Regions from separate parts of the Streptomyces sp. NPDC002773 genome, predicted to be linked through region 1. Evidence: riboswitches for the same ligand, from Rfam matches in the RefSeq annotation. Region 1 holds a riboswitch; each other region holds the start of a gene.
What was found. Region 1 has a riboswitch for cobalamin ahead of ABT034_RS08790 (cobalamin biosynthesis protein). Riboswitches for the same ligand answer to the same signal wherever they lie in the genome.
Positions count from the first base shown of each region.

Region 1 (6,821 bases):
CCTCGCCGAGACCGGGCACGCTGAGCACCTTCGTACGGAAGGGCTCGGCGGCCTTGACGGCGGCACGCTCGCCGGCGCCGGAGCCCTGCGGGGCGGGCGCGTTCTCCGGCGTGGGGGCGTTCTCCGGCGCCTCGGCGGACTCGGGCGCGGGCCCGTCAGGCCCGTCACCCTGCGGCGGAACCCCGCCACCGCCACCGTCAGGCCCCCCATCCCCAGGCCCGTCCGGCTCGGGCTCGGGCTCGTCGCCATCGCCCTTGAACTGCTCCAGGGTCTCGTCGAGCTTGTCCTCGTCGAGGCCCGGCGCGTCGAAGGGCGAGCGTCGCCGGCGGTGGGGGAGGGCGAGCAGCGCGGCCTGCCGTACGTCGTCGGAGGTGACGTCTGTGCGTCCCGCCCACGCGGCGAGCGCGGTCGCGGTACGGGCCATGACGATGTCGGCGCGCATGCCGTCCACCTCGAACGCGGCGCAGGTCGCGGCGATCTGGAGCAGGACCGCGTCCCCGAGCGCCACCTGCGGCAGCAGGGCGCGGGCGGCGGCGATCCGGCCGCGCAGTTCGGCCTCCTCGCCCGCCCAGCGCGCGGCGAACGCGGCCGGGTCGTCCTCGAAGGCGAGCCGTCGGCGGACGACCTCGACGCGCTGCTCGGGCTCGCGCGAGGCGGCGACCTCCACGGTGAGGCCGAACCGGTCGAGCAACTGGGGCCGCAGTTCGCCCTCTTCGGGGTTCATGGTCCCGACGAGCAGGAAGCGGGCGGCATGCCGTACGGAGACGCCCTCACGCTCGACGTACGAGGAGCCCATGGCGGCGGCGTCGAGCAGGAGGTCGATGAGGTGGTCGTGGAGCAGGTTGACCTCGTCGACGTACAGGATGCCGCGGTGCGCGTCGGCGAGGAGCCCGGGCTCGAAGGCCTTCACGCCCTCGGCGAGCGCCCGCTCGATGTCGAGCGCGCCGACGAGCCGGTCCTCGGAGGCCCCGACGGGCAGCTCGACCATCCGCGCGGCCCGCTCGGCCCCGGGGCCGTCGTCGTGCGGTCCGTCGGGGCAGCGGGGGTCGGGCGAGCCGGGATCACAACTGAACCGGCAGCCCGGCACGACGGGCACGGCCGGCAGCAGATCGGCGAGCGCCCGGACGGCGGTGGACTTGGCGGTCCCCTTCTCCCCCCGCACGAGCACACCGCCCACGGCGGGGCTCACCGCGTTCAGCAGCAGGGCAAGCCGCAGATCGTCCATGCCGACAACGGCGGTGAACGGATACCGGGTGCTCATCGGTGGGTCACTCCTTCGGATTGCTGATGTGCGGACGACGGCCCGCGGCCGCCGACGGCGAGAGACCGACCACAGGGGCCACCCGCACTGTTCTCGTCCTGCCGCACGGGTGGTCCGGGTGGGAACCCCAGCCCGGCCGCAGGCCGGGCGCACCCCCACCGGCCCACGCCCGCGCCCACGCCCGCGCCCCGACCTCGGCCCGCACCGAGCACGCCCCCGCTCACGGCGCCCCCGGCGGCACGAACGGCAGCCCCGCCGGGGCCCCCTCCTCGATCAGCCGCAGCAGCGCGTCCGTGTCCGCGTGCTCCTCGATCAGGTCCCCGAGCCGGTCCAACTGCTCCTCCCGCAGCGCCCCGAACGACGTGTCCGGCGCGGGCACGAACCGCCGCCCGGACGCCGTCGCGACCTCCCGCAGGAACGCCCGCCGGAACCCGTCGCTCTCCAGCGAGCCGTGCCAGTGCGTGCCCCAGACCGCGCCGACCCGGCACCCGTCGAGGAACGGCTCCCCACCCTCCACAGAGGCGACCCCGTGGTGGATCTCGTACCCCTCCACCCGCTCCCCGAGCGCCTCACCGACCGGCCGCTCCAGGGTCTTCTCGCGCGCGAACCGGACCCGTACGGGCAGCAGCCCGAGCCCGTCGACGGCGCCCGCCCGCGACTCGACCTCGTCCTCGATGTGCTCGCCGAGGACCTGGAAGCCGCCGCAGATGCCGAGCACCGGCCGTCCCTCGGCCGCGCGCCGGGCCAGCTCGTCCGCCAGACCCCGCTCCCGCAGCCAGGCGAGCGCCGCCACCGTCCCGCGTGTGCCGGGCACGACGACGAGGTCCGCGTCGACGAGCTCCTCGGGCCGGTCGACGAACCGAACCACCACACCCGGCTCGGCCGCCAGCGCGTCGACGTCCGTGAAATTGGACATCAGCGGTACGGCGCAGACGGCGACCCGCAGGACGTCCGCGCCGACCGGCGGCGCCACGACCGACTCCCGGACCGTGCCGCGCAGCGAGACCCGCAGCCCGTCCTCCTCGTCGATGCCGAGCCCGTGCGCGTACGGCAGGACGCCGAAGGTCCGGCGCCCGGTGAGGCCGTACAGCATGTCGAGCCCGGGTTCGAGCAGGGTCACATCGCCCCGGAACTTGTTCACCAGATAGCCCGCGACCAGCGACTGGTCCTCGGGCGAGAGCAGCGCCGTCGTGCCGAAGAACTGTGCGAAGACCCCGCCCCGGTCGATGTCGCCGACCACGACCACGGGCAGCTTCGCGGCCCGTGCGATGCCCATGTTCACGATGTCGGTGCGCCGCAGGTTGATCTCGGCCGGGCTGCCCGCGCCCTCGCAGATCACCGCGTCGTACGTGCTCCGCAGCTCCTCCAGGCACGCGAGGACCGGCTCGAACAGCTCCTTCTGCCGCCCCCCGTGGTAGCCACGCGCGCTCAGCTCGCCCACCGGTTTGCCCATCAGGACGACCTGGCTGGAACGGTCGCTGCCCGGCTTGAGCAGCACCGGGTTCATCAGCGCGGTCGGCTCGACGCGCGCGGCCTGCGCCTGCATGGCCTGGGCACGGCCGATCTCCGCGCCCTCCCTCGTCACGAAGGAGTTGAGGGACATGTTCTGTCCCTTGAACGGCGCCACCTTCAGGCCCTTGCGGACCAGCCAGCGGCAGATGCCGGCCGTCACGACGCTCTTGCCGGCGTCGGACGTGGTCCCGGCGACGAGCAGCCCCCCACCCCTCATGCGTTCCTCCGCTTCCACGCGCTCACGATCAGCCGGCCGCCCACGCAGGCGGCCAGGGTCAGTCCGGTGACCCGGCGGGACAGCTGGACCGCCCGGTCGATGTCGGCGACCTCGACGGGCCGCCCCTCCCCGTTGAGCACCGGCCGGTGTTCGACCCGGCCGCCGTACGAGAGCGTCCCCCCGAGCCGTACGCCGAGCGCGCCCGCGAAGGACGCCTCCACCGGGCCGGCGTTGGGGCTCGGGTGCTTCGGGGCGTCCGCCCGCCAGGCCCGTACGGCCCCGCGCGGATCGCCGCCCGCCACCGTCGCGAGCGCGGCCGTCAGCCGGGCACCGGGCCAGCCGGCCACGTCGTCGAGCCGGGCCGAGGCCCAGCCGAAGCGGCGGTGGCGGGGCGACTTGTGGCCGACCATCGCGTCCAGGGTGTTGACGGCCCGGAAGCCGAGCAGGCCGGGCACGCCCGCGACCGCGCCCCAGAAGAGGGCGCCGACGACGGCGTCGGAGGTGTTCTCGGCGACCGATTCGACGACCGCGCGGGCCATCGCGGGCCCGTCAAGGGACTGCGGGTCGCGCCCGCACAGGTGCGGAAGGCGTTCCCGGGCCACTTCGAGGTCCCCGGCGGCGAGCGCGCCGCCGATCGCGCGGGCCTCCCGGCCCAGGGTCGTACCGCCGACGACGGCCCAGACGGAGACCGCGGTCAGCGCCGCGGAGGCGGCCGGCCGGTTCCGTACGGTCCGTGCGGCGAGCGCGCCGAGGGCGGCGGTGGAGCCGGCGCAGACGGCGGTGTGCAGGGCGCCCCAACCGCGGTGGTCGCGGTGGAGCCGCTGTTCGACCGCGGCGGCCGCCCGGCCGAAGGCGGCGACGGGATGTCCACGGCGGGGGTCTCCGACGAGCAGGTCGGCGGCGAGACCGGCGGCCGCGCCCCACGCGAAGACGCCGGGGGATCGGAAGGGACGGAAGGGTCTGCGGCCGCGGCCGGGCATGGCGCATGTCCTCACTCAGGGTCCGCGCCCTGGATCGACGTGACCGGCGGCGAGAGTTCCTGACTCCCGGACCCTTCGGATCCGGTCACAGTGGCGGGACCGCGCCGGATTCGCACCGGACTTCCTCTACTGCCGCCGTAATGGCCTCGGCAGTCCACCACGCCCGGGAACAGCCGTCAACTCACCCTTGACCTGCACCGCGTCACTGTGCGAAGCACCACAAACACGACGGCCGGGCGGCCCGTACCCGAAGGTACGGACCGCCCGGCCGAGGGGCCGCGGGACCGTCAGACGACGATCAGGTAGATGCCGTACGCCACGGCCGCGAGGCACAGGGCGAAGCAGGCGTAGGCGCCGGTGCGGGCCAGGGCGGCGGAGCCTCCCTGGGCGGCGGCCTGCTCCTGCTTGGAGAGGCCGATGATGCCGAGGGTGAAGAGGCCCACCAGGGCTACGGTCGCCGCGAGGCTGACTCCGAAGACGGAGCCGAGGGCTGCCCAGTCGATCTTCATGTCGTTCGTTCCTTACACCGCTGCGGCGGGGGCCTGGGGAGCGGCCGGGTCGGTGGGAACCGGCGCGGGGATGGTGGTCTTGAGGTCCTCGTCCGCGACGGCGGCGAAGGAGCCGGCCGTGGGCGGCGGGGTGACGGCCGCCATGGCGGTGGTCACCACACCCGCGGGCTCGGCGTCGAGGTCGTCGGCGGTGACGTTGTGGTGGTCGACCGGCTTGCGGCGGGACAGCGACCAGATGACGGCCGAACCGCCGACCAGGAGGACCGCGACGGCGGCGATGCCCCAGGGGCCCTGCTTGGTGAGGAACTCGGCACCGGCGCCGACCAGGCCCGCGGCGGGCAGGGTCAGACCCCAGGCGACGAACATCCGGGTCGCGGTGGACCAGCGGACGACACCGCCCTTGCGGCCGAGGCCCGCGCCCATCACGGCACCCGAGCAGGACTGGGTGGTGGAGAGGGAGAAGCCGAGGTGCGAGGAGGCCAGGATGACCGTCGCGGCGCTGGTCTGGGCGGCGAAGCCCTGCTGCGGCTGGAGGTCGGTGAGGCCCTTGCCCATGGTGCGGATGATGCGCCAGCCGCCGAGGTAGGTGCCGAGGGCGATCGCGACACCGGCGGCGACGATGACCCAGAGGGGCGGGTTCGAGCCGGGCGCGACGACGCCCTGGGTGACGAGCGCCAGGGTGATGATGCCCATCGTCTTCTGGGCGTCGTTGGTGCCGTGGGCGAGGGAGACGAGACCGGCGGAGGCGATCTGGCCGACCCGGTAGCCCTTGGCGGTGTGCTTCTCGTCGGTCTTCGCACCGATCTTGTACGTCAGCCTGGTGGCCAGCATCGCGGCGAGACCGGCGACGAGCGGCGCGGCGATCGCGGGGATGAGGACCTTGGTGACGATGGTCGGGCCGTTGACCGCGGACCAGCCGGCCGACATGACCGCGGCGCCGATGAGGCCGCCGAAGAGGGCGTGGGACGAGCTGGACGGCAGGCCCAGGAGCCAGGTCAGCAGGTTCCACAGGATGGCGCCCACGAGCGCCGCGAAGATCACTTCTGTGCGAATGCCCTCTTCGTTGATGATCCCGCCGGAGATCGTCTTGGCGACCTCCACGGACAGGAACGCGCCGACGAGGTTCAGCACGGCGGACATGGCCACCGCCGTCTTCGGTTTGAGAGCACCGGTCGAGATGGTCGTGGCCATCGCGTTGGCGGTGTCGTGGAAACCGTTCGTGAAATCGAACACGAGAGCTGTCACGACCACAATGGCGAGCAGCAGCGTGATGTGTTCCATTTACCCAGGCAATCGTTTGACGTCAGTGGCTAGCCGAACGTAGGCAACCTGAGTGAACGGAAGGTGAACTGGGTCCGGCGTTGTGGTGACCCGATCCGGTGTCAAGGGATTCCGCTTACGGTCCCGGCGGGCGAGCTGTCCACGATGCGGTCACCCCGCAACCCCGGGTAATCCCGGCCTTCACCGGGCACATGCGACCTGCCCCGGTTCCTCCCCGGCCGCCCCGTTCCGCTCCCTGGACCGCACCACCCGACCGGGCGACCCCGCGGACGAGACCCATGTCACTCGCCGGAGTGGCCCGAGGGGCCCTCGCGTCCTTCCCGGAATGGCCGGAAGAAGTCCCTGCCCGGCCCCGGCCGGGTCCGCCCGGTGGCAGGCCGCCCCCACCCTGCCGACACTGGGAGCGTGCGCCCGGCTACAGCGACGGCAGCGGCCGTCACCACCCTGCTCGGTGTCGGCGCGGTCGCGGTCGCGGCCGGCCGGTACGCCAGCGACGCCGCCCTCAAGGCGCCGTCCGGACCATCCCTGCCCGGGGACCCACGCCTCACCGTGCACGCCACCGGCGCCGAGCGGATCACCCTCACCCGCAGCCTCGCCTCGCTGCGCCCCGGCACGTACGGACTCGAGGGCCCCGACCTGCACGCCGTCGTCGGCCCCGTCCTCGAACGGGTCCCCCACACCGCCGACACCGTCGTCCGGCGTCTGGAACGGGTCGAACTCGGCGCGCTCGGCCCCGGCGCCCGCGTCCGGTTCACCCCCCAGCTGCACCGCGGCACACCGCTCGGCGCCCTCGGGCTCGCCCACGAGGACGTCGAGATCCCCGGCGAGCTCGGCCCCCTGCCCGCGTGGCTGGTGCCAGGACCCCGCCCCACCTGGGTGATCGCCCTGCACGGCCTCGGCACCACCCGCGAGCATCCGCTGAACGTCGTCCCCTTCTACGCGCGCCGCAGGATCCCCGTCCTCGTCCCCGCCTACCGCGGCGACGAAGGGGCGCCCGCCACCCCGGACGGCCTGGCCCGGTTCGGCGACTCCGAATGGCGCGACGTCGACGCCGCCATCCG
Region 1 is NZ_JBEOVO010000005.1:63,524-70,344, reverse strand. It holds gene ABT034_RS08800 (putative cobaltochelatase) at 1-1,261, opposite strand, end outside; gene ABT034_RS08795 (cobyric acid synthase) at 1,482-2,990, opposite strand; gene ABT034_RS08790 (cobalamin biosynthesis protein) at 2,987-3,970, opposite strand; cobalamin riboswitch at 4,002-4,144, opposite strand; gene ABT034_RS08785 (hypothetical protein) at 4,258-4,479, opposite strand; gene ABT034_RS08780 (inorganic phosphate transporter) at 4,492-5,760, opposite strand; gene ABT034_RS08775 (alpha/beta hydrolase) at 6,166-6,821, shown strand, end outside.

Region 2 (6,821 bases), on a different contig from region 1:
ACACCCGACCGCGTGGCCGTCGTCCACGACACCCGCACCCTGACCTACCGCGAGCTGCACGAGCGCGTCCTGCGTCTCGCCCACGCCCTGCGGGCACTGGGCGTGGCGCGGGGGGACCGGATCGCGTACCTCGGGCCCAATCACCCGGCGTTCCTGGAGACCCTGTTCGCCGCGGGCTCCCTGGGAGCGATCTTCGTCCCGCTCAACACCCGGCTCGCGGCGCCGGAACTGGCGTACAACCTGACCGACTCGGGCAGCACCGTCCTCGTCCACGGGCCCGAGCAGGAGGAGAGGGCCAGGGTCGCGACGGCCGAGGCGGACCTGAGCCGTCGCATCGCGCTGACCGGCCCTGACGAGGACGGCGCCCTCGGTTACGAGGAGATGCTCGCCGGCGCGGGGACGGAGGCCCTGGACGAGCCCGTGGCACCCGAGGATCCGTGCATGATCATGTACACCTCCGGGACTACGGGCCGTCCCAAGGGCGCCGTCCTCTCCCACGCCAACATCACCTGGAACAGCGTCAACGTCCTCGTCGACACCGACCTGTCCGGCGACGAGGTCACCCTCGTAGCCGCCCCGCTGTTCCACACCGCCGGGCTCAACATGACCTGTCTGCCGACCCTGTTGAAGGGCGGCCGGGTGGTCCTGCTCGGCGCCTTCGACGCCGAGCGCGTCCTGGAACTGATAGGGCACCTGGGCGTGACGTACATGTTCGGCGTCCCCACGATGTACGACGCGATGGCCGCCCGGCCCCGCTGGGAGAGCACGGACCTGTCCAGCCTGCGCACCCTCAACTGCGGCGGCGCCCCCGTGCCCGCCCGCACCATCGCCGCGTACCTCGATCGCGGCCTGGCCTTCAGCCAGGGCTACGGCATGACCGAGGCGTCCCCGGGCGTGCTCTTCCTGGACCGGGAGCAGACCTCGGCCAAGGCGGGCTCCGCCGGCGTCCCGCACTTCTTCACCGACACCCGCGTGGTCCTGCCGGACGGCAGCGAGGCCCGACCCGGCGAGCGCGGCGAGATCCTCGTACACGGCCCCCACGTCATGAGCGGCTACTGGAGACGGCCCGAGGACACGGAGGCCGCCTTCGCGGACGGCCACTGGCTGCGCACCGGCGATGTCGCCAGGACCGACGCCGAGGGCTACACGTACATCGTCGACCGAATCAAGGACATGTTCGTCTCGGGCGGCGAGAACGTGTACCCGGCGGAGGTGGAGGACGCGCTCCTCTCCCATCCCGCCGTCGCCGAGTGCGCGGTCATCGGAGTGCCGGACCCCACCTGGGGCGAGGTCGGCCGCGCCGTCGTCGTCCTCGAACCCGGCGTCCGCGCCGACGAGGACGGCATCCTCGGCCACCTCCACGGCCGGCTTGCCAAGTACAAGATCCCCACATCGCTCGTCGTGACCGACGCGCTGCCCCGTACGGCCTCCGGGAAGATCATCAAGCCCGGCGTACGCGACGCCTACGCGGCAGGTCCCGCCGAACGCACCCACCCGTGACCCACGTCGACCACCACGCTCTCAGAGGCCACGCCGACACGTCGCCTCCGCCACCGAGAGGAACCCCTCCATGCCCACCACCGCCCACGGCCTCGACAGCCTCAAGTCCCTCAGCGGAGCCGATCTCGGCCGCACCGAATGGCTCGAGATCACCCAGGACCGGGTGAACACCTTCGCCGACGCCACCGACGACCACCAGTGGATCCACACCGACCCGGAGAAGGCCAAGGGCGGCCCCTTCGGCGGCCCCATAGCCCACGGCTATCTGACCCTCTCCCTCATCATTCCGCTCTTCGGGGAGCTGCTCACCATCTCCGGCACCAAGATGAGCGTCAACTACGGCCTGGACAAGGTCCGTTTCCCCAGTCCCGTCCCCGTCGGCGCGAAGGTCCGCCTGCACGGTGTCGTCGGCACGGTGGAGGAGGTCAAGGGCAACGGCGTGCAGATGCCGCTGACGTTCACCGTCGAGGTCGACGGCAGCGCCAAGCCGGCCTGCGTCGCCCAGGCCGTCTACCGCCACTACGCCTGACCGGGTGGTCATGCGAATCCGGTCGGGAGCCGTCCACACGGTCTCGCTGAGCGCATTGTCTTCGAAGTCCGCAGGTCGCCCTGCTTGCGGGCCCCGGCCGCATGCTGATGGGGGCACCGGACGGACGCAAGCGTCGTTGAGAGTATGGCGGTCTTCTGGTGCCATCTGGTGTGACAGGAAGACACTCGCAGGAATGAGTCTTGCCGACATGCTCTTTGCTGCGGCAATGTCGATATCGTCCGAGCCGGGAGTCTCCATCGCCGCCCATCAAGGCGACGCACTGTACTGACGCTCCATCACTGAAGTCAGCATCAGCACCGACAGACGGCGCTTCCAGCCGCCGTGCAGCGCCGAGATCATCCATCCTGAGAACACCTCCTGATCTGCGAAGACACGAGTCAAAGGCCCTTCCGCTCGAATGCCGAGGAGACAGCCATGAGGATGCTCATCAACGTTCCGGAGACCGTCGTCGCCGACGCGTTGCGGGGGATGGCGGCCGCGCATCCCGAGCTCACCGTCGATGTCGAGCGGCGGGTCGTGCTGCGGCGGGACGCGCCCGTGGCGGGGAAGGTCGCGCTGGTCTCCGGCGGCGGGTCCGGGCACGAGCCCTTGCACGGGGGGTTCGTGGGGCCCGGGATGCTCGCGGCCGCGTGTCCCGGGGAGGTGTTCACCTCGCCGGTGCCCGATCAGATGGTGCGGGCCGCGGCGGCCGTCGACAGCGGCGCCGGGGTGTTGTTCGTCGTCAAGAACTACACCGGCGACGTCCTGAACTTCGAGATGGCGGCGGAACTCGCGGAGGACGAGGGCATCCAGGTCGCCAAGGTCCTCGTCGACGACGACGTCGCCGTCACGGACAGTCTCTACACGGCGGGCCGGCGCGGCACCGGCGGCACGCTCTTCGTCGAGAAGATCGCGGGCGCCGCCGCCGAGGAGGGCGCCCCGCTGGAGCGGGTGGAGGCGATCGCCCGCCAGGTCAACGCGCGCTCCCGGTCCTTCGGCGTGGCCCTCGGCGCCTGCACCACCCCCGCCAAGGGCAGCCCCACCTTCGATCTCCCCGACGGGGAGCTGGAGTTGGGCGTCGGGATCCACGGCGAACCGGGTCGTGAGCGGCGGCCGATGATGACCTCACGGGAGATCGCGGACTTCGCCGTCGACGCCGTCGTCGAGGACCTTCGACCCTCCGGGCCGGTGATCGCACTGGTCAACGGCATGGGCGCGACCCCGCTGCTCGAACTGTACGGCTTCAACGCCGAGGTGCAGCGCGTACTCGGCGAGCGGCGCGTGCCGGTGGCCCGTACCCTCGTCGGCAACTACGTGACCTCGCTCGACATGGCCGGCTGCTCGGTGACGCTGTGCGAGGTCGACGAGGAGCTCCTCCGCCTGTGGGACGCGCCCGTGCAGACGCCCGCGCTGCGCTGGGGCCGGTGAGACGAGGGATGGGAGAGGGGACCGACATGACGGAGATCTTCGGCGCGGACTTCCTGGTGCGCTGGCTGGCCGCGGTCGCCGAGGCCGTCGACCGTGAGGCGGACCGGCTCACCGAGCTCGACTCCGCCATCGGCGACGCCGACCACGGTGCCAATCTGAAGCGGGGGTTCGCCGCCGTCACCGAGACCCTGGCGAAGGAGCCGCCGGCCACGCCGGGCGCGGTGCTGACCGTCGCCGGACGGCAGCTGATCTCCACCGTGGGCGGCGCGTCGGGGCCGCTGTACGGCACGCTGCTGCGCCGTACGGGCAAGACGCTGGGCGACGACGAGCGGGTGACCCGCACGCGGTTGGCGGAGGCGCTCGGCTCCGGCGTGGCGGCCGTCTCGCAGTTGGGCGGCGCCCAGGTCGGCGACAAGACCATGCTGGACGCGCTCGTCCCTGCCGTGGAGGGTCTGCGGGAGTCGTACGGGGCCGGCCGCGCCGCCGCCGAGGAAGGCGCCCTCGCGACCGTACCGCTACGGGCGCGGAAGGGCAGGGCCAGTTATCTGGGCGAGCGGTCGGTGGGGCACCAGGACCCGGGGGCGACCTCGTCGGCGCTGCTGTTCGCCGCGCTCGACGACACCGCGCGGACGACCGCGCGTACGGAGGGGGTGTCATGAGTGCCACGACCGGAGGCGCGGCGGCCGCGCCCGTGGGCATCGTGCTCGTCTCGCACAGCGCCGCCGTCGCCACCGCCGTGGCCGAGCTTGCGCGCGGGCTCTCCGGCGGGGGTGACCTGGCGCCGGTCGTCCCCGCGGGCGGGACCCCGGACGGGGGGCTCGGGACGAGTTCCGAGCTGATCTGCGAGGCGGCGAAGGCCGCGGACCGGGGCGCCGGGGTGGCGGTCCTGGTCGACCTGGGGAGTGCGGTGCTCACCGTGAAGGCGCTGCTCGCCGAGGGCGACGAGCTTCCCGGCGGCTGCCGTCTGGTGGACGCGCCGTTCGTCGAGGGCGCGGTCGCCGCGCTGGTCACGGCGAGCGCGGGCGGCGACCTCGACGCGGTGGCGGCGGCGGCCTCGGAGGCGTACGCCTACCGCAAGGTGTGACGGCCTGGAGTACCGCGTGGAGCGACTGCGTGGAGTGAGCGAGAAGCCGCACCGGGTGGCGACCGTGTTGTGATGTACCTGGTCAACGCACTAGTGTCACAGGGCCTTGGTGTTCGGGAAACCGGTGCAGTACCGGTGCGGCCCTCGCCACTGTGATCGGGAGGTCCGGCTCCACCCCCGCGGGTTCCACCCTCGGGGAAGCCACTGGACCGCGACGGGAGACCGTCGTGGTGTGGGAAGGCGGAGTCGGACGTATGACCGTCAGCCAGGAGACCGGCCAGGGTGCGTTGTCCATCCACGAGGTGCTGGAGAGGGTCTCCCAACCATGCATATAGCCGAGGGGTATCTGCCCCCTGTGCACGCGGCCGCCTGGGGCGTCGCGTCCGCACCGTTCATCGTCCACGGGGTCCGCGCGCTGACCCGCGAGGTCCGGTCCAACCCCGAGTCCACTCTTCTGCTCGGCGCCGCCGGCGCCTTCACCTTCGTCCTCTCGGCGCTCAAGCTGCCGTCCGTGACCGGCAGTTGCTCGCATCCGACGGGCACGGGTCTGGGCGCGATCCTGTTCCGGCCGCCGATCATGGCGGTGCTTGGGACGATCACCCTGCTCTTCCAGGCCCTGCTGCTCGCCCATGGCGGGCTCACCACGCTCGGCGCGAACGTCTTCTCGATGGCGATCGTCGGCCCCTGGGCGGGATACGGGACGTACTGGCTGCTGCGCCGGTCCGGTACGCCCCTGATGGTCGCCGTCTTCTTCGGCGCGTTCGTCGCCGACCTGTCGACGTACTGCGTGACCAGTGTGCAGCTGGCGCTCGCCTTCCCCGACCCGGGGAGCGGTATCGCCGGTGCGCTCGCCAAGTTCGGCGGGATCTTCGCCGTGACGCAGATTCCGCTCGCGGTGAGCGAGGGCCTGCTGACCGTGCTCGTGATGCGGCTGCTCGCGCAGTCCAGCAAGGGCGAACTGATCAGGCTCGGCGTCCTCGGCGGGCGCACGGCCAAGCGGCGCGAGGAGGCGGCCACGCGATGAGCCGGAACGCGAAGATCAATACCCTGTTGCTGCTCGTCGTCGCCGCGCTCGCGGTCCTGCCGCTCGCGCTGGGGCTCGGGGACCACAAGGAGGAACCGTTCGCCGGGGCGGACGCTGAGGCGGAGGTCGCGATCACCGAGCTCCAGCCGGACTACGAGCCGTGGTTCACGCCGCTGTACGAGCCGCCGTCCGGGGAGATCGAGTCCGCCCTGTTCGCCCTCCAGGCGGCGCTGGGCGCCGGTGTCCTGGCGTACTACTTCGGTCTGCGGAAGGGACGGAGGCAGGGGGCCGCACGCGCCGGGGCGACCGGGACGGACGGGGACGGCGAGACCACGGACGTCCAGGCCACGGCCGTCACGGATCGCGCGGTCACCGGGCGCGGCGCCGAGGAGCCGGGAGGCTCGGCCGCCGACCGGCGGGGCGCGTAGCCGCCGATGCTGCCGATCGACGCGGCGGCGCACAGCAGTCGCTGGCGCCGCCGCCATCCCGCCGAGAAGGCGCTGCTCGGCTTCGGTCTGACCCTGTGCGCGGTCTGTCTGCCGCCGTGGCCGGGGGCCGTGCTCGTGGCCGCGGCCACGCTCGGTGTGCTGCTCGGTCCGGCCGGTGTGCCGGGCCGGGCGCTGTGGCGGGCTTTCCGCATCCCGCTCGGTTTCTGTGTCACGGGCGCGATCCCGCTGCTCTTCGAGGTGGGCGGCGCGCGGGGGCTCGTCGCATTCGCCCCCGGAGGCCCGGTCCAGGCGGTCGAGCTGCTCCTGCGGACCGCGTCGGCGTCGCTCGGGGTGCTGCTGTTCGCGTTCACGACGCCGGTCTCCGACGTCCTGCCCCGGCTCGTACGGGCGGGGGTGCCGGCGCCGGTGGTGGACGTGGCGCTCGTGATGTACCGGATCATCTTCCTGCTGCTCGACTCCCTGGCGAAGATCCGGCAGGCGCAGGCGTCCCGGCTCGGGCACACCACCCGGGCCGCGACCTGGCGTTCGCTCGCCGGTCTCGGCGCGACCACGTTCGTGCGGGCCTTCGACCGGGCGCAGCGCCTGCAGTCGGGTCTTGCCGGGCGGGGGTACGACGGGACGCTGCGGGTGCTCGTGCCCGTGTGCGTGGTGTCCCGCCGGTTCCTCGCCGCCACGGGCGCGCTGCTCGCGGGGCTCGTCGCCCTCACCCTCGTACTGGAAAGGTTCCTGCCGTGACGTCTTCGACGCCTTCGGTCCCTGCGGCTCCCGTGGTGGAGCTGGTGAACGCGGGCTTCGCCTACGAGGAGG
Region 2 is NZ_JBEOVO010000008.1:187,487-194,307, forward strand. It holds gene ABT034_RS13660 (acyl-CoA synthetase) at 1-1,500, shown strand, start outside; gene ABT034_RS13665 (MaoC family dehydratase) at 1,571-2,029, shown strand; gene dhaK (dihydroxyacetone kinase subunit DhaK) at 2,465-3,457, shown strand; gene dhaL (dihydroxyacetone kinase subunit DhaL) at 3,484-4,116, shown strand; gene ABT034_RS13680 (PTS-dependent dihydroxyacetone kinase phosphotransferase subunit DhaM) at 4,113-4,541, shown strand; cobalamin riboswitch at 4,605-4,837, shown strand; gene ABT034_RS13685 (energy-coupling factor ABC transporter permease) at 4,867-5,565, shown strand; gene ABT034_RS13690 (energy-coupling factor ABC transporter substrate-binding protein) at 5,562-5,993, shown strand; gene cbiQ (cobalt ECF transporter T component CbiQ) at 6,000-6,749, shown strand; gene ABT034_RS13700 (energy-coupling factor ABC transporter ATP-binding protein) at 6,746-6,821, shown strand, end outside.
Region 2: another riboswitch for cobalamin. It lies ahead of ABT034_RS13685 (energy-coupling factor ABC transporter permease); the one in region 1 lies ahead of ABT034_RS08790 (cobalamin biosynthesis protein).

Region 3 (6,821 bases), on a different contig from region 1:
AGGACATGCTCTACAAGCCCGCCGGCATGAACGACACCAGCTCCCGCTTCCAGGACTTCGCCTCGAACGCCGACCGGGCCGTCGGCCACGTGAAGGAGGCCGACGGGACCTGGAAGCCGTCCGTACGCGACCCGGACGCCCAGTCCCCGGCGGGCGGCGTCAGCTCCTCGGCCCGTGACATGTCGACCTGGCTGCGGCTCCAGCTCGCGAACGGCACCCTCGGCGGAAAGCGGATCGTCGCCGAGGACGCCCTCGACCTCACCCACCACCCCGAGAGCGTCGCCTCGCCCGCGCACGCGCCGGCGGGCCGGACCGGTTTCTACGGGCTCGGCTGGAACGTGTCGTACGACGACGAGGGGCGGCTGCGGCTCTCGCACACCGGCGCGTTCGCGCTCGGCGCCCACACCAACGTGACGATGCTGCCGGGCGAACGGCTCGGGATCGTCGTCCTCACCAACGGGGCGCCGGTCGGCGTCGCGGACGCCGTCGCCCTCGGCTTCTTCGACACCGTGCAGGACGGCCGGCCGAGCCGCGACTGGGTGCCGCTCGTCGACGCGGTCTACCAGCAGCAGGCGGACGCCGACCGGTCGCAGACGGACTATGCGAAGCGGCCCGCCGACGCCGCCCCCGCGAAGGCCGCCGACGCCTACACCGGCACGTACACCAGCGACTACTTCGGCAGGCTCACGGTGGCCGAGGAGGGCGGCGGCCTGGTCCTGCGCCTGGGGCCGGAGCCCCAGACGTACCGGCTCACGCACTACGAAGGCGACACGTTCAGCTTCCCGACCCGCGGCGAGAACGCCGTCGGCCCCACCGGCGTCACGTTCTCCCCGGACGGGAAGACCGTCCGCGTCGAGTACCTGGACCAGGAGGGCCTGGGCACCTTCACCCGAAGCCGCTGAGCACCCGTCACCCGTAACGCCGCGGCGTCCACGTGATCGTCCGGCCGTCGGGCCGTTCCACCGCCCGGGTCTGGCTCGACCCGATGAGCAGCAGGGTCCGCATGTCGACCTCGGACGGCTCCAGGGTCTTCAGGGTCACCACCCGGACCGACTGCTCGGGGCCGCCGACGTCGCGGGCGACGACCACCGGGGTCTCGGGCGACCGGAGTTCGAGCAGGAGGTCGCGGGCGGCGGCCACCTGGTGCGTACGGGACTTGGAGCCCGGGTTGTAGAGCGCGAGGACCAGGTCGGCGTCGGCGGCGGCGCGCAGCCGGGCGGCGATGACGTCCCAGGGCTTGAGCCGGTCGGAGAGCGAGATCGTCGCGTAGTCGTGGCCCAGGGGGGCGCCCGCGGCGGCGGCGGCCGCGTTGGCGGCGGTCACCCCGGGGAGGACCCGTACGGGCACGTCCGCGTACGCCGGTTCGCAGGCCACCTCGAGGACGGCCGTCGCCATCGCGAAGACGCCGGGGTCGCCGCCGGAGACGACCGCGACCCGGTGGCCGCGCCGGGCCAGGTCGAGGGCGAACTCGGCCCGCTCGGACTCGACCTTGTTGTCGGAGCCGTGCCGGATCTGCCCGGGGCGCAGGACCGGCACCCGGTCCAGGTAGGTGGTGTAGCCGACGAGCACGTCCGCGTTGACGAGCGCGCCGCGCGACTCGGGGGTGAGCCAGGGTGCGCCGGCCGGGCCGGTGCCGACGACGACGACCTCGCCCCGTTCCCGTACGGGAAGGGCCTGGTCGATACGGGAGGGGAGGACGGCGACGGAGAAGTACGGGACGGACGCCGGGTCGACGTCCGTCAGCCGCTCCGTCCGCTCGCCCGCCATGAACGCCCGCTCCACGTACCGGGCGTCGTCGAGCCGGCCGGCCCGCTCCAGGGCCCGCTTCACGGTGGGGAAGGTGCGGCCGAGCTTCATCACGACCGCCGAGTCGGTGCCCGCGAGCCGGGCCGTCAGCTCGTCCTCCGGCAGGGTGCCGGGGATGATCGTGAGGACCTCCTCCGCCTCGCACAGCGGCTCGCCGAGGCGGGCCGCTGCGGCGCTGACCGAGGTGACGCCGGGGATGACGGTCGTGTCGTAGCGGTCCGCGAGCCGCTTGTGCATGTGCTGGTACGAGCCGTAGAACAGCGGGTCGCCCTCGGCGAGGACGGCGACCGTGCGCCCTGCGTCGAGATGGGCGGCGAGGCGGGCCGCGGCCTCCTCGTAGAAGTCGTCGAGGGCGCCCCGGTAGCCGCCGGGGTGGTCCGTGGTCTCCACGGTGAGCGGGTACATCAGCCGCTCCTCGATGTGGTCCTCGCGGAGGTGCTCGGCGGCGATCGAACGGGCGATGGAGCGGCCGTGGCGGGCCGAGTGGTACGCGATCACGTCGGCGGCGGCGATGGCCTTCACGGCTGCCACGGTCATCAGGTCCGGGTCGCCGGGGCCGAGGCCGACGCCGTACAGCTTGCCGGGCGCGGTCACTGCTGGATCTCCGCTTCGTGGGCGAGCGCGTTGATCGCGGCGGCCGTCATCGCGCTGCCGCCGCGGCGGCCGCGGACGACGAGGTGTTCAAGGCCGAGGTCCTGGGCGGCCAGGGCGTCCTTCGACTCGGCGGCGCCGATGAAGCCGACCGGTATGCCGAGGACGGCGGCGGGCTTCCCCGCCCCCTTGGCGATCATCTCCAGGAGGTGGAAGAGCGCGGTGGGCGCGTTGCCGATGGCGACGACGGAGCCTTCGAGGCGGTCCCGCCACAGTTCGAGGGCGGCGGCGGAGCGGGTGGTGCCGAGCTCGGCGGCCAGGCCCGGCACGGACGGGTCGGAGAGGGTGCAGATCACCTCGTTGTCGGCGGGCAGCCGCTTGCGGGTGACACCGCTGGCGACCATCTGGGCGTCGCAGAGGATCGGCGCGCCGCCGCGGAGGGCGGCGCGGGCGCTCGCGACCACGCCGGGGGAGTAGGCGATGTCCCGCACGAGGTCGGTCATGCCGCAGGCGTGGATCATCCGGACCGCCACCTGGGCGACGTCGGCGGGCAGGCCCGCGAGATCCGCCTCGGCGCGGATCGTGGCAAAGGACCGGCGGTAGATCTCCGCCCCGTCCTTCTCGTAGTCGAACATGGTGTCGCTCTCGCTCATCTCGTGGGGGTTGCCGGGCCGCGGGCCGCCGCGACGGCTTCTGACAGGGAGGTACGGGAGGCGGGGACGCCGTCCACCAGGTAGGTGTCGTCGCCGGTGGCGAGGACCTCGATCCGGTCGCCGTACGGGTGCCCGCAGCCGCGTGCGCACCCGGAGAAGTGCACGGGAAGCCGCCCCGCGGGCGCGGCGAGGGCGTCCGCCCGTACGTCGGCGAGAGACTTGGCGCAGCCGGGCCGCCCGGTGCAGACGGTGACACCGGCGCCGGGGGCGTCGGGCCGGGTGATCAGGCCGTACGACTCAAGGCGCGCGAGCCGGTCGTGAGCCGTACGCGTACCGGCGCCGACGACGACCACCCCGCGCCACGGCGTCAGCCGCACCTCGTCGGCCGGAAGCAGGGCCCGCAGCTGAGCGGCGGTCAGCCGGCCGAGCGGCGCGAGGACGTAGAGCGCGCCGCTCCGGAGCACGCCGGGGGCGGGCGGCGGGGACGCGGGCAGGGGCGGTACGGGTACGGGCTCGGGTACGCGTACGGGTTCGCGGCCGGGGTCGGCCACGGGCTCCGTCGTGATGCCCGCCGCCGTCAGGGCGCCCGCCCAGTCCGGCGCGTGGTCGTCGGGGAGTTCCTGGGGGCGCCAGGCCCCGTTGCCGGCCGCCTCGGCCGCGTCGAGGAACGCGAGGGCGGCGGCGAGGGCGGCACGGACGGCGTCGGCGGCGGCGAGCCGGAAGACCGTCGGGCCGAGCCGCAGCAGGACGGACCCGTCCTCTCCTGCGACCAAGCTCACATCCCCGCCGAGCGGGGCGACGTCACCGCGCCCGTCGTCCAGGACGAACAGGAACCGTCCCGAGAGGGCCGCCGCCCGGGGCTCGGCGCACAGTGCGGCGTCCAGCCGGCGCGCCCACAACTGCACGTCCCCGTGGCCGAGTCCGTCGAGTCCCGCGGTGGGCGAGGCGACGATGTTGCGGACGCGTTCGTGGCTGGGGGAGGGCAGCAGGCCCGCCTCCGCGAGGAGCGCCGCGAGCTCCGCCCCGCAGTCGTCCGAGAGGCCCCGCAGCTCCGCGTTGCCGCGCGAGGTGATGCTGATCCGCCCGTCGCCCAGGGTCTCCGCGGCGGCCGCGAGCACCTCGACCTGACGAGGCGTCAGGCGTCCGGCGGGCAGGCGGAGTCGGGCCAGGCGGCCGTCCTCGGCGAGGTGCAGGCGCAGCGCCCCGGGGCAGGCGTCGCCACGGTCCCGTATGCGAGCTTCGCCCGCTCCGGGCGTCGTGGGTGGGGTGGGCGGCATGGCGGCGAGCATACCGACGGGGAACGGCGCGGCCACCGGGTGTGACCAGACCGACCCGGCGGCCCGCCCCGGGCCGCGGGCGGCACGATCTAGGATGCAGATCGGCATGGGGTCCCAGGACCCCGGGGAGGAAGCCCGGTGAGATTCCGGCGCGGTCCCGCCACTGTGAGCCCGTACCAGGCACGACGGAACGGGTGAGTCAGGAACTCCTGCCGTCCATACGACCACCCGGGGCGCGGACAACCCCGAGGAAGGCCTGCGCTCGCCATGCTTCTGCTGCTGTCGCACTCCGACACCGACCTGCTCAGTGCCCGCGCGGCGAACGCTGCCTCGGCCGGCGGCCCGGTGGAGTACCGCTTCGCCAACCCGGCCCGTCTCCCCCTCGCCGAACTGCCCGGCCTCCTGGACGGCGCCGACCTCGTCGTCGTACGGCTCCTCGGCGGTCTCCGTTCCTGGGAGGAGGGCCTGGACGCGCTCCGCGCCGCCGGAAAGCCCGTGGTCGTCCTCAGCGGCGAACAGGCGCCCGACGCACAGCTGATGGAGGCGTCCACCGTCCCCATCGGCGTCGCCACCGAGGCGCACGCCTACCTCGCGCACGGCGGCCCCGGCAACCTGGAGCAGCTCGCCCGCTTCCTCTCCGACACCGTCCTGCTCACCGGCCACGGCTTCGAGGCCCCGGCCGCCGCCCCCACCTGGGGCCCGCTGGACCGGGTCGCGAAGAACGACAGCGGCCCGACCGTCGCCGTGCTCTACTACCGCGCCCACCACATGAGCGGCAACACCGGCTTCGTCCGCACTCTGTGCGAGGCGATCGAGGACACCGGCGCGCAGGCGCTCCCGCTGTACGTGGCGTCCCTGCGCGCGCCCGAGCCGGAGCTGCTCGACCGTCTCCGTACCGCCGACGCCATCATCACCACCGTCCTCGCCGCGGGCGGCACCAAGCCGGCCGAGGCGCAGGCCGGCGGCGACGAGGAGGCCTGGGACGCGGGGGCGCTCGCCGCGCTCGACGTGCCGATCCTCCAGGCGCTGTGCCTGACCGGTTCGCGGTCCGCGTGGGAGGAGAACGACGAGGGCCTCTCCCCGCTGGACGCCGCCAGCCAGGTCGCCGTGCCCGAGTTCGACGGCCGGCTGATCACCGTCCCGTTCTCCTTCAAGGAGATCGACGAGGACGGTCTGCCCGCGTACGTGGCGGACGCCGAGCGCGCCGCCCGCGTCGCCGGGATCGCCGTACGGCACGCCCGCCTCCGGCACATCCCGAACGCCGAGAAGAAGCTGGCGCTCGTCCTCTCCGCGTACCCGACGAAGCACTCCCGCATCGGCAACGCCGTCGGTCTCGACACCCCCGCGTCCGCCGTCTCCCTCCTGCGCCGCCTCCGTGAGGAGGGGTACGACTTCGGGCCCGTGGAGGACCTCCCCGGCCTCGTCTCCGGCGACGGCGACGAGTTGATCTACGCCCTCATCGAGGCCGGCGGCCACGACCAGGACTGGCTGACGGAGGAGCAGCTCGCCCGCAACCCGGTCCGTATCCCGGCCGCCGACTACAAGCGCTGGTACGCGACCCTGCCCGAGGAGCTCCGCACCCACGTCGAGGAGCACTGGGGTCCGGCGCCCGGCGAGATGTTCCTCGACCGCTCGCGCAACCCGGAGGGCGACATCGTCCTCGCCGCCCTGCGGCGCGGGAACCTGCTCATCCTCATCCAGCCGCCGCGCGGCTTCGGCGAGAACCCGATCGCGATCTACCACGACCCCGATCTCCCGCCGTCCCACCACTACCTGGCCGCCTACCGGTGGATCGCCGCCCGCGCCGAGGACGGCGGCTTCGGCGCCGACGCCATGGTCCACCTCGGCAAGCACGGCAACCTGGAGTGGCTGCCCGGCAAGAACGCCGGCCTGTCCGCCGCCTGCGGCCCCGACGCGGCCCTCGGCGACATCCCGCTGATCTACCCGTTCCTCGTCAACGACCCGGGCGAGGGCACCCAGGCCAAGCGGCGCGTCCACGCCACCCTTGTCGACCACCTGGTGCCGCCGATGGCCCGCGCCGACTCGTACGGCGACATCGCACGCCTGGAGCAGCTGCTCGACGAGTACGCGCAGATCTCCTCCATGGACCCGGCGAAGCTGCCCGCGATCCGCGCCCAGATCTGGACGCTGATCCAGGCCGCCAAGCTCGACCACGACCTGGGTCTGGAGCAGCGCCCGGAGGACGACGGCTTCGACGACTTCCTGCTGCACGTCGACGGCTGGCTGTGCGAGGTCAAGGACGCCCAGATCCGCGACGGTCTGCACGTCCTCGGCGGCGCCCCGGAGGGCGAGGCCCGGGTCAACCTGGTCCTCTCCATCCTGCGCGCCCGCCAGATCTGGGGCGGCACGCAGGCGCTTCCCGGTCTGCGCGAGGCCCTCGGCCTCGACGAGTCGGCCGCGACCCGCACCACCGCCGACGAGGCGGAGGCCAAGGCCCGCGAGCTGGTCGAGGCCATGGAGGCGGCGGACTGGT
Region 3 is NZ_JBEOVO010000002.1:139,608-146,428, reverse strand. It holds gene ABT034_RS03275 (serine hydrolase) at 1-902, shown strand, start outside; gene ABT034_RS03270 (precorrin-2 C(20)-methyltransferase) at 910-2,400, opposite strand; gene ABT034_RS03265 (precorrin-8X methylmutase) at 2,397-3,050, opposite strand; gene ABT034_RS03260 (ferredoxin-like domain-containing protein) at 3,047-4,327, opposite strand; cobalamin riboswitch at 4,416-4,555, shown strand; gene cobN (cobaltochelatase subunit CobN) at 4,595-6,821, shown strand, end outside.
Region 3: another riboswitch for cobalamin. It lies ahead of cobN (cobaltochelatase subunit CobN); the one in region 1 lies ahead of ABT034_RS08790 (cobalamin biosynthesis protein).

Region 4 (6,821 bases), on a different contig from region 1:
GAGCAGGCGCGGGCCGCCGGGCTCCGCGCGGTCGCGCTGCTCGACAAGGAGAGCGGCGCCCCCGACTGGTGGAACGTGGGGATCGCCGCCACCGCGCTCCAGGACTGGCCGCTGGCCCGCCGCGCCTGGCAGGCGTACGGCCTCAAGGTCCCCGGCGCCGCCTCCGGCACCGGCGAGCCCGCCGGGATGGAGCTGGGCAGCGCCGCCGTCCGCCTCTCGCCCGAGGGCGAGGCCGAGGTCGTCTGGGGCCGCCGGCTCGACCCGGCCCGGATCGAGGTCCTCTCCATCCCGCTGCCGTCCTCGGGCCGCCGCTGGGGCGAGGTCGTCCTCCACGACGGCGTGCCGAACGGCGAGCGGACCACCACCGCCGGACCCTCCTACCCGGTATTCGACGAGATCGAGCTGTGGGCCCCCTCACCCGTCCCCACCTGGGTGGTCCTCCTGGAGGCGGCCACCGAGGCCGACCGGGACGCCCTGGAACAGCTCGCCGCGGAGGCCGGATTCGCCGCCGAGGACTGGTCGTCCTCCGTGCGGCTGCTCTGCCGCGCCTGCTCCGAGTCGACCATGCCGAGCGCCGAGGGCGAGGGCGAGCACTCCGACCCGCACGACCACAGCGAGCCGGGGCATCCCGGGCCGCTCGGCCACCGCTCGCCCGGCGAGCTGTGGGTCCCGGAGCGGGAGTGCGGCCTCGCGGCGCCGGCCGGTCTGGTGCGCGGGCTCCTGGACGGCTGGGTGGCGGACAGCCCGGACAGCCGCGAGTGGCGTGATCTCGAAGAGGTCTGCTGAGTCTTCCCTCCTGGGCCCGTAGGCTGTCCTCCGACGGAATCGGGTTTTCAGAAGGGCGCGGCCGGACATGGCGCAGCAGGAGACGGACGAGCAGACGCAGACCAACGACGGTTTCGTCGTGGACACGGAGGACTGCGAGGCGCGCGAGCTCGCCCACCGCGAGCGCGGCACCGCCCGCCCGATCACGGTGGTCGGCAACCCGGTGCTCCACAAGGAGTGCAAGGACGTCACCGAGTTCGACGACGAGCTCGCGGCGCTCATCGACGACATGTTCGCCAGCCAGAAGGCCGCCGAGGGCGTGGGCCTGGCCGCCAACCAGATCGGTGTGGACCTCAAGGTCTTCGTCTACGACTGCCCCGACGACGAGGGCGTCCGCCACACGGGCGTCGTGGTCAACCCGGTCCTGACGGAGCTGCCGGCCGACCAGCGCGTCCTGGACGAGTCCAACGAGGGCTGCCTGTCCGTCCCCACCGCCTACGCCGAACTGGCCCGCCCCGACTACGCGGAGGTCCACGGCCAGGACGCCCAGGGCAACCCGATCAAGGTACGCGGCACCGGCTACTTCGCCCGCTGCCTCCAGCACGAGACGGACCACCTGTACGGCTACCTGTACATCGACCGCCTCTCCAAGCGCGACCGCAAGGACGCCCTCCGCCAGATGGAAGAGGGCACCCCGCGCTACGAGACGGTGCCGAACGCCTGATCACGCCGGTACGAGGAAGGGCCCCGCACTCCGACGAGTGCGGGGCCCTTCCTCGTATCCGTACGGACTAGAAGTCCTCGTCCAGGTCCACCGAGCCCTCGACCGCCACCTGGTAGGCGGACGGGCGGCGCTCGAAGAAGTTGGTCAGTTCCTGGACGCCCTGGAGCTCCATGAACGCGAACGGGTTCTCCGAGCCGTACACCGGGGCGAAGCCGAGGCGCTGGAGGCGCTGGTCGGCGACGCACTGGAGGTACTCGCGCATCGACTCGGTGTTCATGCCGGGCAGGCCGTCGCCGCACAGGTCGCGGCCGAACTGCAGCTCCGCCTCGACGGCTTCCCTCAGCATGTCGGTGACCTGCTGCTGGAGCGCGTCGTCGAAGAGCTCCGGCTCCTCCTTGCGGACGGTGTCCACGACCTCGAAGGCGAAGTTCATGTGCATCGTCTCGTCCCGGAACACCCAGTTGGTGCCCGTCGCCAGGCCGTGGAGCAGGCCGCGGGAGCGGAACCAGTAGACGTAGGCGAAGGCGCCGTAGAAGAACAGGCCCTCGATGCACGCGGCGAAGCAGATCAGGTTCAGGAGGAAGCGGCGGCGGTCGGCCTGGGTCTCCAAGCGGTCGATCTTCTCTACCGAGTCCATCCAGCGGAAGCAGAACTGCGCCTTCTCGCGGATCGAGGGGATCTCCTCGACCGCGTCGAACGCGGCCGCGCGGTCGTCCGGGTCGGGCAGGTAGGTGTCGAGCAGCGTCAGATAGAACTGGACGTGCACGGCCTCCTCGAACAGCTGGCGCGACAGGTACAGGCGCGCCTCCGGGGAGTTGATGTGCTTGTAGAGCGTGAGGACCAGGTTGTTCGAGACGATCGAGTCGCCCGTCGCGAAGAACGCGACCAGGCGGCCGATCATGTGCTGCTCGCCCGGGGTGAGCTTGGCGAGGTCGGCGACGTCCGAGTGGAGGTCGACCTCCTCGACGGTCCAGGTGTTCTTGATGGCGTCGCGGTAGCGCTCGTAGAAGTCCGGGTAGCGCATCGGACGGAGGGTCAGTTCGAAGCCCGGGTCGAGGAGGTTCTTGTCGGAAGAAGAGGTGCCGGCGCGCAGCGCCGTCGTTGAGGGGTGGCGGTCGGGCGACGGGTGGGCACTCATTACTGGCAGGCCTCGCAGGACTCGGGGTTTTCGAGGGAGCAGGCGAGGGCGTCCGCGTCGGGGGCCGCCTGCTGGACGGGGATGGGGGCGGCGGTCGTCGACGCCTGGGCGGCGCGGGCGATCCGGGTCGCCGGGCGGGAGCGCAGGTAGTACGTCGTCTTCAGGCCCTGCTTCCAGGCGTACGCGTACATCGACGACAGCTTGCCGATGGTCGGGGTTTCGAGGAAGAGGTTCAGGGACTGCGACTGGTCCAGGAACGGGGTCCTCGCCGCGGCCATGTCGATCAGGCCGCGCTGCGGGATCTCCCACGCCGTGCGGTACAGCTCGCGGACCTCGGCCGGAACCCAGGTGAAGCCGGCGACGGAGCCGTTGGCGTCGCGCAGGGCCTCGCGGGTCTGCGCGTCCCACACGCCGAGCTTCTTCAGCTCGTCGACCAGGTAGGAGTTGACCTGGAGGAACTCGCCGGAGAGCGTCTCGCGCTTGAAGAGGTTGGAGACCTGCGGCTCGATGCACTCGTAGACGCCGGCGATCGAGGCGATGGTCGCCGTCGGCGCGATGGCGAGGAGGAGGGAGTTGCGCATGCCGGTCGACGCGATGCGGGCGCGCAGCGCCGTCCAGCGCTCCGGCCAGTTCAGCTCGACGTCGTAGTGGTCGGGGTGCAGGACACCGCGGGCCGTACGGGTCTTCTCCCAGGCCGGCAGCGGGCCGTTGCGCTCGGCGAGGTCGGCGGAGGCCTCGTACGCGGCGAGCATGATCCGCTCGGAGATCTTCGTCGAGAGCGCGCGGGCCTCGGCGGAGTCGAACGGCAGCTTCAGCTGGAAGAAGACGTCCTGGAGGCCCATCGCGCCCAGGCCCACCGGCCGCCAGCGGGCGTTGGAGCGGCCCGCCTGCTCGGTCGGGTAGAAGTTGATGTCGACGACCCGGTCGAGGAACGTGACGGCGGTGCGGACGGTCGCGTCCAGGCGCTCCCAGTCGATGTCCTGGGACGAGGCGTCCACGAACGCGCCCAGGTTGACCGAGCCCAGGTTGCAGACGGCCGTCTCGCCGTCGTTCGTGACCTCGATGATCTCGGTGCACAGGTTGGAGGAGTGGACGACCGTGCCGGGCTCGGCGGTCTGGTTGGCCGTACGGTTCGAGGCGTCCTTGAAGGTCATCCAGCCGTTGCCGGTCTGGGCCAGCGTCCGCATCATCCGGCCGTACAGGTCGCGGGCCGGCATCGTCTTGCGGGCCAGGCCCTTGGCCTCGGCGGCGCGGTAGGCGGCGTCGAACTCCTCGCCCCACAGGTCGACCAGCTCGGGCACGTCCGCCGGGGAGAACAGCGACCAGTCGGCGTCGGCGTTGACGCGGCGCATGAACTCGTCCGGGATCCAGTGCGCCAGGTTCAGGTTGTGCGTACGGCGCTGGTCCTCGCCGGTGTTGTCGCGGAGCTCCAGGAACTCCTCGATGTCCGCGTGCCAGGTCTCCAGGTAGACGGCGGCGGCGCCCTTGCGGCGGCCGCCCTGGTTCACGGCGGCGACGGAGGCGTCGAGGGTCTTCAGGAACGGCACGATGCCGTTGGAGTGCCCGTTGGTGCCGCGGATCAGCGAACCGCGGGCCCGGATGCGGGAGTACGAGAGGCCGATGCCGCCCGCGTGCTTCGAGAGGCGCGCCACCTGGTGGTAGCGGTCGTAGATGGAGTCCAGCTCGTCCTGCGGGGAGTCCAGGAGGTAGCAGGAGGACATCTGCGGGTGGCGGGTGCCGGAGTTGAAGAGCGTGGGGGAGGAGGGGAGGTAGTCCAGGCGGCTCATCAGGCCGTACAGCGCCGTGACCTCGTCGAGCGCGCGCGTGCTGTCGTCCTCGGCGAGGCCGCAGGCGACGCGGAGCATGAAGTGCTGCGGGGTCTCGATGACCTTGCGGGTGATCGGGTGGCGCAGCAGGTAGCGCGAGTAGAGGGTGCGCAGGCCGAAGTAGCCGAAGCGGTCGTCGCCGGCCCGGTCGATGGTCGCGTCGAGGCGGGCCGCGTGCAGGGCGGCGAACTCGGCGGTGCGGTCGGCGATCAGGCCCTCGCGGTGGCCGACGGCGACGGAGGCGGAGAAGGAGTACGCGCCCTGGCCGGCCGCCTCGTCGGCGATGGTGACCGTCAGGAGCCGGGCGGCGAGCCGGGAGTACGCCGGGTCCTCCGCGATCAGACCCGCGGCCGCCTCGGTGGCCAGCTCGCGCAGTTCCGCCTCGTCCGACGCGGCGCTGCGGCCGCGGAGCGCGGCGGCGGCGACCTTGCCGGGGTCGGTGTCGGGGAGATCGGCGGTGAGGTCGGTCAGGGTCCGCAGCAGCACGGTCCCGGGGCCGTCGCTCTCGACCGCGGAAGCCTCGGCGGAAGCCGGATCGGCGGGCGCGATGGTCACGTGGGGGCTCTCCCTCGCTCGGCTCGGGGCCGCGGCGGGGGAAGGCGGGCATGCGGGCATCCGTAACGCCGGACGCGACGCTTCCACCGGCCCACTCCGCGAGGCCCGGACGTCAGTGGCACCCGGAACGGACGGACCGGGCGCGCTGTCGGCAGGTTGTCGGACTCACCTCGTACGAATGGGTCGTATCCGTAGGAAGCACACCGTTGCGGGACAGTTCCGGATTCGCGCCGGATTCCCCTGCGTCGACAGCGAGCACGAGCATACATGTGGGGGGCGCCGCTCATGGCACCCCCCACATGTTGTGTCGCCGCCCGGTGTCAGAACTCCAGGGCGTAGGTGCGCAGCAGAAGGCCCGGGGTCGGTTCCCAGTCGCGGTGCGGGGTGCGGACGAAGCCCAGGCGGTCGTAGATCCGGTGCGCCGAGACCATCTTCGCGTCCGTGGAGAGCACGAGGCGCTCGCACCCCGGGAGGGCCCTCGCGCGCTCGATACAGGCCCGTACGAGGGCTTCTCCGACGCCTCGGCCGCGGGCCTCCCGGCTGACGGCGAGCATGCGGAACTCGGCCTCGCCGGCGACCGCGATGTCCGCCCAGGTGGTGTTGCCGGTGGCGAAGGTCACTCCGCCGAGGAGCCGCCCCTCGGCGTCCTCGGCGACGAGCACCTCGCTCTCGCGCGCCCGCCGCGCGGTGTCCCGCAGCACGTCCAGATAGAAGTCCTGCGCCCCGTACTTCAGCAGTCCGTCGTCCAGGTAGGTGCCCGCGGTGAGTTCCCCGAGCGTCTCGTACTCCTCGGGCCGTACCGCCCTGATCGTGAAGTCCATGAGGGAAGTGTGCCTCCACGGGGACGCGAAGGGGCCCGGGATCCCATGGCGGGGATCCCGGGCCCTTCGGGTGCGGCTGTGTGCCGGGTCAGCGCGTCGCGGCCGTGGGGCCGGTCAGTGCGTGTCGGCGCCGAGCTTCGGCATCTTGGTCTGCACGCCGGCGTCTCCGGCGTCCGCCGTGTAGTCGGACGGGGAGGTCTCGTCGATGCCCTCCGGGGCCTTGACGGCCTTGAGGACGAAGGTGAGGACGACCGTGACGACGAGGTTGAGGACGAAGGCGGTGAGACCGATGTAGCCGATCTCGCCGATGCCCGGGATCTCGGCCGAGGAGCCGCCGAAGTGCTTCTGGGTGGGGCTGGCGACCCCGTACGCGGCGACCGTGCCGTAGAGCATGCCGACGGCCCAGCCGGCGAGCAGCGCCCAGCGGTGGAACCAGCGGGTGAAGAGGCCGCCGACGAGGGCGGGGAAGGTCTGCAGGATCCAGATGCCGCCGAGCAGTTGGAAGTTGATGGCGACGGTCTTGTCCATGGTGAGGACGAAGGCGAGCGCGCCGACCTTCACCAGAAGCGAGACGATCTTGGAGACCTTGGTCTCCTGCGCCGGGGTCGCGTCCTTCTTGATGAAGTCCTTGTAGATGTTGCGGGTGAAGAGGTTGGCCGCGGCGATCGACATGATCGCGGCCGGGACGAGCGCGCCGATGCCGATCGCGGCGAACGCGACGCCCGCGAACCAGTCCGGGAACATCGTCTCGAACAGCTGCGGGATGGCGAGCTGCCCGTTCTTCACCTGGATCCCGGCGGCGATCGCCATGAAGCCGAGCAGCGCGAGCAGGCCCAGCATCAGCGAGTACAGCGGCAGGATCGTGGTGTTGCGGCGGATGACCTCACGGCTCCGGGACGACAGGGTCGCCGTGATGGAGTGCGGGTACATGAAGAGCGCGAGCGCCGAGCCGAGCGCGAGCGTCGCGTACGTCCACTGGCCGGCCTCGCCGG
Region 4 is NZ_JBEOVO010000023.1:14,870-21,690, forward strand. It holds gene ABT034_RS24770 (tetratricopeptide repeat protein) at 1-786, shown strand, start outside; gene def (peptide deformylase) at 854-1,489, shown strand; gene ABT034_RS24780 (ribonucleotide-diphosphate reductase subunit beta) at 1,557-2,513, opposite strand; gene ABT034_RS24785 (ribonucleoside-diphosphate reductase subunit alpha) at 2,627-5,008, opposite strand; cobalamin riboswitch at 5,142-5,273, opposite strand; gene ABT034_RS24790 (GNAT family N-acetyltransferase) at 5,329-5,829, opposite strand; gene mctP (monocarboxylate uptake permease MctP) at 5,944-6,821, opposite strand, start outside.
Region 4: another riboswitch for cobalamin. It lies ahead of ABT034_RS24785 (ribonucleoside-diphosphate reductase subunit alpha); the one in region 1 lies ahead of ABT034_RS08790 (cobalamin biosynthesis protein).